Regions from separate parts of the Arthrobacter flavus genome, predicted to be linked through region 2. Evidence: riboswitches for the same ligand, from Rfam matches in the RefSeq annotation. Region 2 holds a riboswitch; the other holds the start of a gene.
What was found. A riboswitch is a leader RNA that binds a small molecule or an ion and turns the genes downstream of it on or off. The one in region 2 is predicted to bind thiamine pyrophosphate.
Positions count from the first base shown of each region.

Region 1 (3,399 bases), on a different contig from region 2:
ACGGCGAGACCACGGGGCGGTTCTCCGGACGCAAACCGGTCAACCTGCTACCCCGCACCATGGTTGGCCCCACCATGGGCCTGGTCGGCCTGGGAGTTCTCCTGACACTCCTGGCGGGTCCGTTGTTCGAAATCAGCGACAACGCGGCGCAGAACATGCTCGAGCGCACCGATTACATTGAAGCGGTCCTGGGCGAAGGGAGCGCGCCATGAGCCGACAGAAGATCCCCTTCATCACGGAACTGCCCCTGATTATCTGGCTGGTCATCGTCTGGGGTGCACTGTGGCAGGACTTCAGCCCGGGGAACCTCATTTTTGGCGGCCTGATCGCCTACGCTGTGGCCAACCTGCTGTACCTGCCGCCGGTAGAGCTCAGCGGCCGATTCAACATCTTGTATGCGGTCCCGTTCATTGGACGATTTCTGTACAAGCTCGTGGTGGCGAGTTTCGAAGTGTTCTGGCTCTCGCTCACGCAGGGCCCGAGGCTTGTCAACGCGGTTGTCGCAGTGCAGCTTCGGAGCCAGTCCGACCTGCTGGTGACAGTCACCGGACACGCGCTGTCTCTGATCCCCGGATCGCTGGTGGTGGAGGTGGACCGTTCTACCTCCACCCTGTACCTGCACTGCCTGAATGTGAAGACGCCCGAGGGCGCGGCGAAAATCAGGGCCGATGTGCGGGCCACTGAAGCCTGGCTGATCAGGATTATGGGAACCCGGGATGATCTGGCGCTGCTGCAGACCGAGGTCCGGTTCGATCAGGAGAACGAAGAGCGTGAGGAGGGGATCCGGAAATGACCAGCGCCGTAATCATTGTGGGACTGTTGCTCTCATTCGCTGCCCTGTGCGCGCTGTACCGGATTGCGAGAGGCCCCTCGATCCTGGACCGGGTGCTCGCTATCGACGTGCTGCTCGCCATCATCGGTGGAGCGCTAGCCGTGGATATGGCAGTGAACCGGCACCTGGACAATATTGTGCTTCTGGTCGCGATCTCGGTGATCGGATTCATCGGATCCGTGACCGTCGCCCGGTTCGTCACGGACAGGAAGTAGGACATGAGCGACACTCTCATTGATGTGGTGACAGCCGTTCTCATGATCGGTGGGGCGCTGATGTCTGTTGCTGCCGGCGTCGGGCTGCTCCGTTTCCCGGACCTCCTCACCCGGATGCACGCGGCAACCAAACCGCAGGTACTGGGACTGCTGCTGTTCCTTCTGGCGCTGGGGTTGCAGATGCGTAGCTGGGCACTGATCCCGGTCCTGTTGCTGTGCTGGATCTTCATGCTCCTGACCGTCCCCGTCTCAGCCCACATGGTGGGCCGGGCGGGATACCGCACCAAACACCTGCGACGCGACCTGCTCAGCATGGATGAACTGGACGAGGTAGTGGAGAAAGCCGCCAACAAGAAAGCGCCCGGTCGGAATCCGACCGAGCGCCCCGACGAGACGTAAGTAAGACCTACGTCAGGTCGCGGGTCTTCGCGAACCGGTTGGCTGCCCGCTGCGTGGTGCGGTTGGTCAGGACCTGCAGGACGGCGCGGACGGCGCCGGAGATCAGCGCGAACGCGACGGCGGAACGGAGGCTGTTCTCAAGTCCATCCTCATCCTTCGGTGACGCTTTGCCGGTGGTCTTGTGCCAGATGAAATCCACGAGCTTGGCTCCGGCGATGCCGGCGCCGAGGCTCAATGCTACGCCCAGCAGTTTCACAAGCTGATTCATGGTGTCTCCTTCGATGGTGGCTCTTTTCTCAAGCCTAGCGTTTCCTGTTGAGGTGAGGCGCACCCAAGCGGCCGGTGCCCACTCCGGCCGCCGTGGTGGGTAGGAACCTCTCAGGTGTAGAGTTGAAGTTGCTAAACATACGACAGGGGAGCGCCGTCCACCCAGGTGGACGGGCGCTGAGAGTGCGGCCTACCGCAGACCCTCGAACCTGATCCGGCTAGTACCGGCGAAGGGAGTCGAGTATCTCAGGGTGCCCGGCCGATGGCACCCGCCATGGGCACGGATACCCTCCCCTCCTGTACCTCAGGAGGTAAATTCACATGGCTTCATCAACTGCAGTAACTCAAAACACTCAGACGCTGCGCGGCCGATATCAGTGGCGCGTGGTCGACATCGTCGTGGCCTCGGTGGTGGCGGTCGCCGTCGGGGTGGTGTTCTTCGCCTGGTCCGCCGGCTACACGGGCATCGCCGCCTTGACCGGAGCGTTCCCTCCGTTGGCTGGCCTGTACACGGGTGGCTGGCTGATCGCGGGGGTGCTGGGCGGTCTGATCATCAGGAAACCCGGAGCAGCCATCTACTGTGAGGTGTTGGCTGCGGCGGTTTCGGCGCTGCTCGGCACCCAATTCGGGTTGACCACGTTGCTCTCCGGGGCCATCCAGGGCCTCGGGGCCGAGCTGATTTTCCTCCTGTTCCTGTACCGCAAGTGGAACCTTGGGGTGGCTTTGCTCGCCGGGCTCGGCGCAGGTCTGGCTCTCGCGATCAGTGAGAACATCCTCTACAACGCCCTCTGGGCCGTCGAATGGCAGCTGATGTACGTGGTGTTCGCCTCGATCTCGGGCGTGATTATTGCTGGCCTGCTGTCCTGGCTGGCAGTCCGTGCACTGGCCAAAACGGGGGTGTTGTCGGCTTTCGCCTCCGGACGAACGGCTGACGTCTAACCGGTATGGCAGACCACGGAAACACGCCGTCGGCCGTCAGCATCAGCGCGCAAGGCTGGAGCTGGCGGCACGCCGGCCGGAAAACCCCGGCCGTCCGGAACATTGAGCTGACGGTGGCGCCCGGGGAGCGGGTGTTGCTGCTGGGCGCGTCAGGGTCCGGAAAGTCGACCCTGCTGCACGGGCTGGCAGGTGTCCTGGGCGATGACGGGCAGGGCGAACAGCACGGTTCCCTCACCCTCGACGGCCGGCCTCCCGGCGAAGTGCGTGGTCGTGCGGGGCTGGTGCTGCAGGACCCGGACTCTCAGATTGTGCTCGCCAGGGTCGGCGACGAGGTGGCCTTCGGCGCCGAGAACCAGGCCGTACCGCGCGATCAGATCTGGGAGCGGGTTCGGCGTGCGCTCGACGATGTGGGTCTTGAGGTGCCGCTGGACCGGTCCACCAGTGCGTTGTCCGGCGGTCAGAAGCAACGCCTCGCGTTGGCAGCGGTGTTGGCAATGCAGCCCGGGCTCCTGCTGCTTGACGAGCCGACCGCCAATCTCGACCCGGCTGGCGTGCTGGAGGTCAGGGACGCCGTCGGGCGCGTCCTGGACCGCACCGGCGCCACCCTGGTGGTCGTCGAGCATCGGGTGGCGGTGTGGGCCGATGTGGTGGATCGGGTGGTGGTGCTGGCGGCCGACGGCGGGATCCTCGCCGACGGCCCCCCGGACACGGTACTGACCAATGCGTCAACCCGGGCACGGCTGGCGG
Region 1 covers NZ_BAAAIJ010000047.1:343,268-346,666, reverse strand. Annotated here, with positions in the region: gene ABD059_RS11680 (Na+/H+ antiporter subunit D) at 1-212, shown strand, start outside; gene ABD059_RS11675 (Na+/H+ antiporter subunit E) at 209-793, shown strand; gene ABD059_RS11670 (MrpF/PhaF family protein) at 790-1,047, shown strand; gene mnhG (monovalent cation/H(+) antiporter subunit G) at 1,051-1,446, shown strand; gene ABD059_RS11660 (DUF4235 domain-containing protein) at 1,454-1,714, opposite strand; TPP riboswitch at 1,849-1,966, shown strand; gene ABD059_RS11655 (ECF transporter S component) at 2,035-2,652, shown strand; gene ABD059_RS11650 (ABC transporter ATP-binding protein) at 2,658-3,399, shown strand, end outside.
Region 1: another riboswitch for thiamine pyrophosphate. It lies ahead of ABD059_RS11655 (ECF transporter S component); the one in region 2 lies ahead of thiM (hydroxyethylthiazole kinase).

Region 2 (3,399 bases):
TCCCGGACGAACCTGCTCGACGGCGCCGACTGGAATCAGCTGGCCGACTTTGGAGCCTTCGCGAGGGCCCGTGACCTGACCGAACTCCAGGTAGCCTTCTCCTGGCTGGCGGCCCAGCCGTCCGTCGCGTCAGTGATCGCCGGAGCCACCAAACCGGAGCAGATTCAACAGAATGCCGAGGCTGTGTGCTGGGTCCCGTCAGAGACTGAACTTCAGGAACTGGACCGGATTTTCCCCCGGGTCGTCTAGAACCGGCGACCTGCGCCCAGGGCCCGGCGAGGGCATTAGTCAGTTCATCACCAGCCCGCCATCAACGACCAGGTTCTGCCCGGTTACGGACCGGGCCCAGGGCGAGGCGAAGAAGAGCACGGCGGCGGCGAATTCCTGCGGAGTGGTCACCCGACCCAGCGGGGTTGATGCGGCGATGTAATCGAAGACCTCCTCGGGGGTCGCGGCGCTGGCGTCAGTGGTGCGCAGCAGACCCCCGGAGACCATATTGGCGGTGATGTTGTGGGGTCCAAGGTCTTTCGCCAGGGTTCGGGTCAGCGAAAGCAGTGCCGCCTTCGCCGCTGTGTAGTCGTGGTAGGGCACCACCGGGTTCTGGAACAGGTTCGTGCCAATGTTGATGATGCGCCCGAAGTGGTGCTGGCGCATTCCCGGAAGTGCCGCCTGCGTGGTGTTCAACCCGGCCCTGACGCTGCCAGCGAACTGGGCACTGAACTCATCCCAACTGATCTCCGCCGCGGTGGAGCGGGCGTCCCCATTGAAAGTGAATGATGCCAGCGCGTTGTTCACCACTGTGGTGACAGGAGCTCCGAAGTGCACCCGCGCTCGTTCGAGGAGATCGCCGACCTGCAAAGGATCCGTCACATCCGCTGCTGCAGCCAATGCCCGTTCCGGGCCGATCTGGGCGGCGAGCTCGTGAGCTTGGGCTGCGCTGGCCCGGTAGTTGATGATGACGCGGGCGCCTTCGGTCGAGAACGCCTCGACGATGCTTCGTCCCAAGCCCCGACCACCTCCGGTAACCAGGACAATCTGTTCGGTGAGTTTCATGGAGTACCCCGTCTGAAGTCGTGTGAGAATCGGGGCGAAAAGACGCATGAACCGACCGAAAAGACCGGATGGACATCCCTTCGCCAGTCCGAACTGGATCAGGTTCGACGGGTATGATCTCAGCCAGCAAAAACCGGCACCCCGTGTCGCTCCTGACACAGTAACCGGCGAGGAGACCGTCCCGCTACCTGGCAGGACTGGCGCGGGGATTTGTGGAGGTCTGGGGCGCAGCGGTTAGGGTGGTGACCATGGCACGGGGTGCTGCTCACCAGGAGCAGCTGAGAAGTGACACCCGTTGAACCTGATCTAGTTCGGACTAGCGAAGGGATGTCGTGGATGACTGTTCGTCATGCATCATCTGATTGTGCTCGACTGCTCGAAGAATTACGGTCCACCACCCCCTTGGTCCAATGTGTTACCAACGCGGTGGTGACCAACTTCACCGCCAATGTCCTCCTCGCGGTCGGTGCGGCGCCGGCCATGGTGGATATTCCCTCGGAAGCCAGGCAGTTCGCCTCCGTCGCGTCGGGAATCCTGATCAATCTGGGAACTCCCCAGCGGGATCAGCAGACGGCGATGACCGAAGCCGTGGTGGCGGCGAATGCCGCCGGGACGCCGTGGGTGCTGGACCCCGTGGCCGTCGGATTCCTCTCTGTCCGCACGGAGCTGGCCGGTCAGCTGGCGGGGCGGAGCCCGAGGATCATTCGGGGGAATGCCTCCGAGATTCTCGCGTTGGCGGGTGCGGGCTCTGGTGGGCGCGGAGTCGATTCCACCGACGATCCTCTGGATGCTCTACACGCGGCCCGGTCACTCTCGCGGTCGACGTCGTCGGCTGTGGCCATATCAGGCGCCCACGATCTCATGGTTGGTCCCGAGGGTGATGCCGTTGTCGTAGCGAACGGGCATGCCTTGCTCACGAAGGTGACGGGTGGGGGCTGCGCGCTGGGCGCCGTCATGGCTGCCTTCGCCGCTCTAACCGACGACGCCGTTCTCGCGGCCACTGCGGCCACGGGTGTATACACCCTCGCAGCGGAGCAGGCGGCGGCGCGGGCACACGGACCCGGGAGCTTCGCCATCGAATTCCTCGACCGGCTGGCTGCCGTGACACCCGACGACGTCGCCTCCGGTGTGAATCTCCGTGCGGTGAGCGTATCGGACAGCGCGCGATGAATCGATGGAACGAGGCCGTGACCTTTCGGGACCGGCTGTCCCTGTACCTTGTGACTGACACTGGCCTGTGCCAACCTACTCCGGTAGCCGACGTCGTTGCAGCGGCGGTGGCTGGCGGCGCGACCATGGTTCAGGTGCGCGACAAGAACGCGTCAACCAGGGGTCTGCTGCAGTTACTCCTCGCGGTTGCCGAATCGGTTGGATCGATTGTCCCCGTGTTGGTCGACGACCGGGTTGACGTCTTCCTGGCTGCTCGGGCCCGCGGAGCACAGGTCGCCGGAGTGCACGTCGGTCAATCCGACCTGCCCGTCCAGTTGGTGCGGTCAATCGTCGGTCCGGGTGCGATCGTCGGCCTCAGCGCTGCCACCGGCGGCGAAATAGGGGCCGCTCACAATCTGCAGGCCGGGACAGTCGACTATTTGGGGGTCGGTGCCATCCATGCGACAGCCACCAAAGCGGATCATCCCGACCCCTTGGGATGCGATGGGTTCGGTGCTCTGGCGTCTGCAAGCTCTCTGCCGTGTGTGGCAATAGGCGGGATCGGGGTATCCGATGTGCGCCCGCTCCGCGACGCCGGGGCTGCAGGGGTCGCGGTCGTCTCAGCCGTCTGTGCGTCGACCGATCCGGAGGCAGCGGCACGAGAGTTGACCGGCCAATGGCGCTCCTAGGACCGTTAGCCCTCCGCCGGGTCCCCCGCGTTCTCAGCATCGCCGGAACCGATCCCACGGGTGGAGCAGGTATCCAGGCTGATCTGAAAAGTATTGCCGCAATGGGTGGTTATGGGATGGCCGTCGTGACAGCGCTCGTCGCACAGAACACGAGGGGGGTTCGTTCGGTGCACACTCCGCCGACCGCGTTCCTGCGTGAACAGTTGGATGCCGTGAGCGACGACGTGATCATCGACGCCGTGAAGATCGGAATGCTCGGGGATGTAGCGACCATCGAGGTTGTCCACGAGTGGCTCCTGCGCATTCAACCGCAACTGGTGGTGCTCGACCCCGTCATGATTGCCACCAGCGGCGACCGACTGTTGGCTGACTCGGCTGAAGCATCAATGCGGGGCCTGGTCGGAACGGTGAACCTGGTGACGCCCAATCTGCCCGAACTCGCGGTTCTGGTGGGCGAGCCGATTGCCACCCACTGGCCGGATGCCCTGGACCAGGCGCGGAGGCTCTC
Region 2 covers NZ_BAAAIJ010000059.1:393,757-397,155, reverse strand. Annotated here, with positions in the region: gene ABD059_RS16860 (aldo/keto reductase) at 1-249, shown strand, start outside; gene ABD059_RS16855 (3-oxoacyl-ACP reductase) at 289-1,053, opposite strand; TPP riboswitch at 1,112-1,207, opposite strand; TPP riboswitch at 1,298-1,398, shown strand; gene thiM (hydroxyethylthiazole kinase) at 1,390-2,223, shown strand; gene thiE (thiamine phosphate synthase) at 2,241-2,891, shown strand; gene thiD (bifunctional hydroxymethylpyrimidine kinase/phosphomethylpyrimidine kinase) at 2,879-3,399, shown strand, end outside.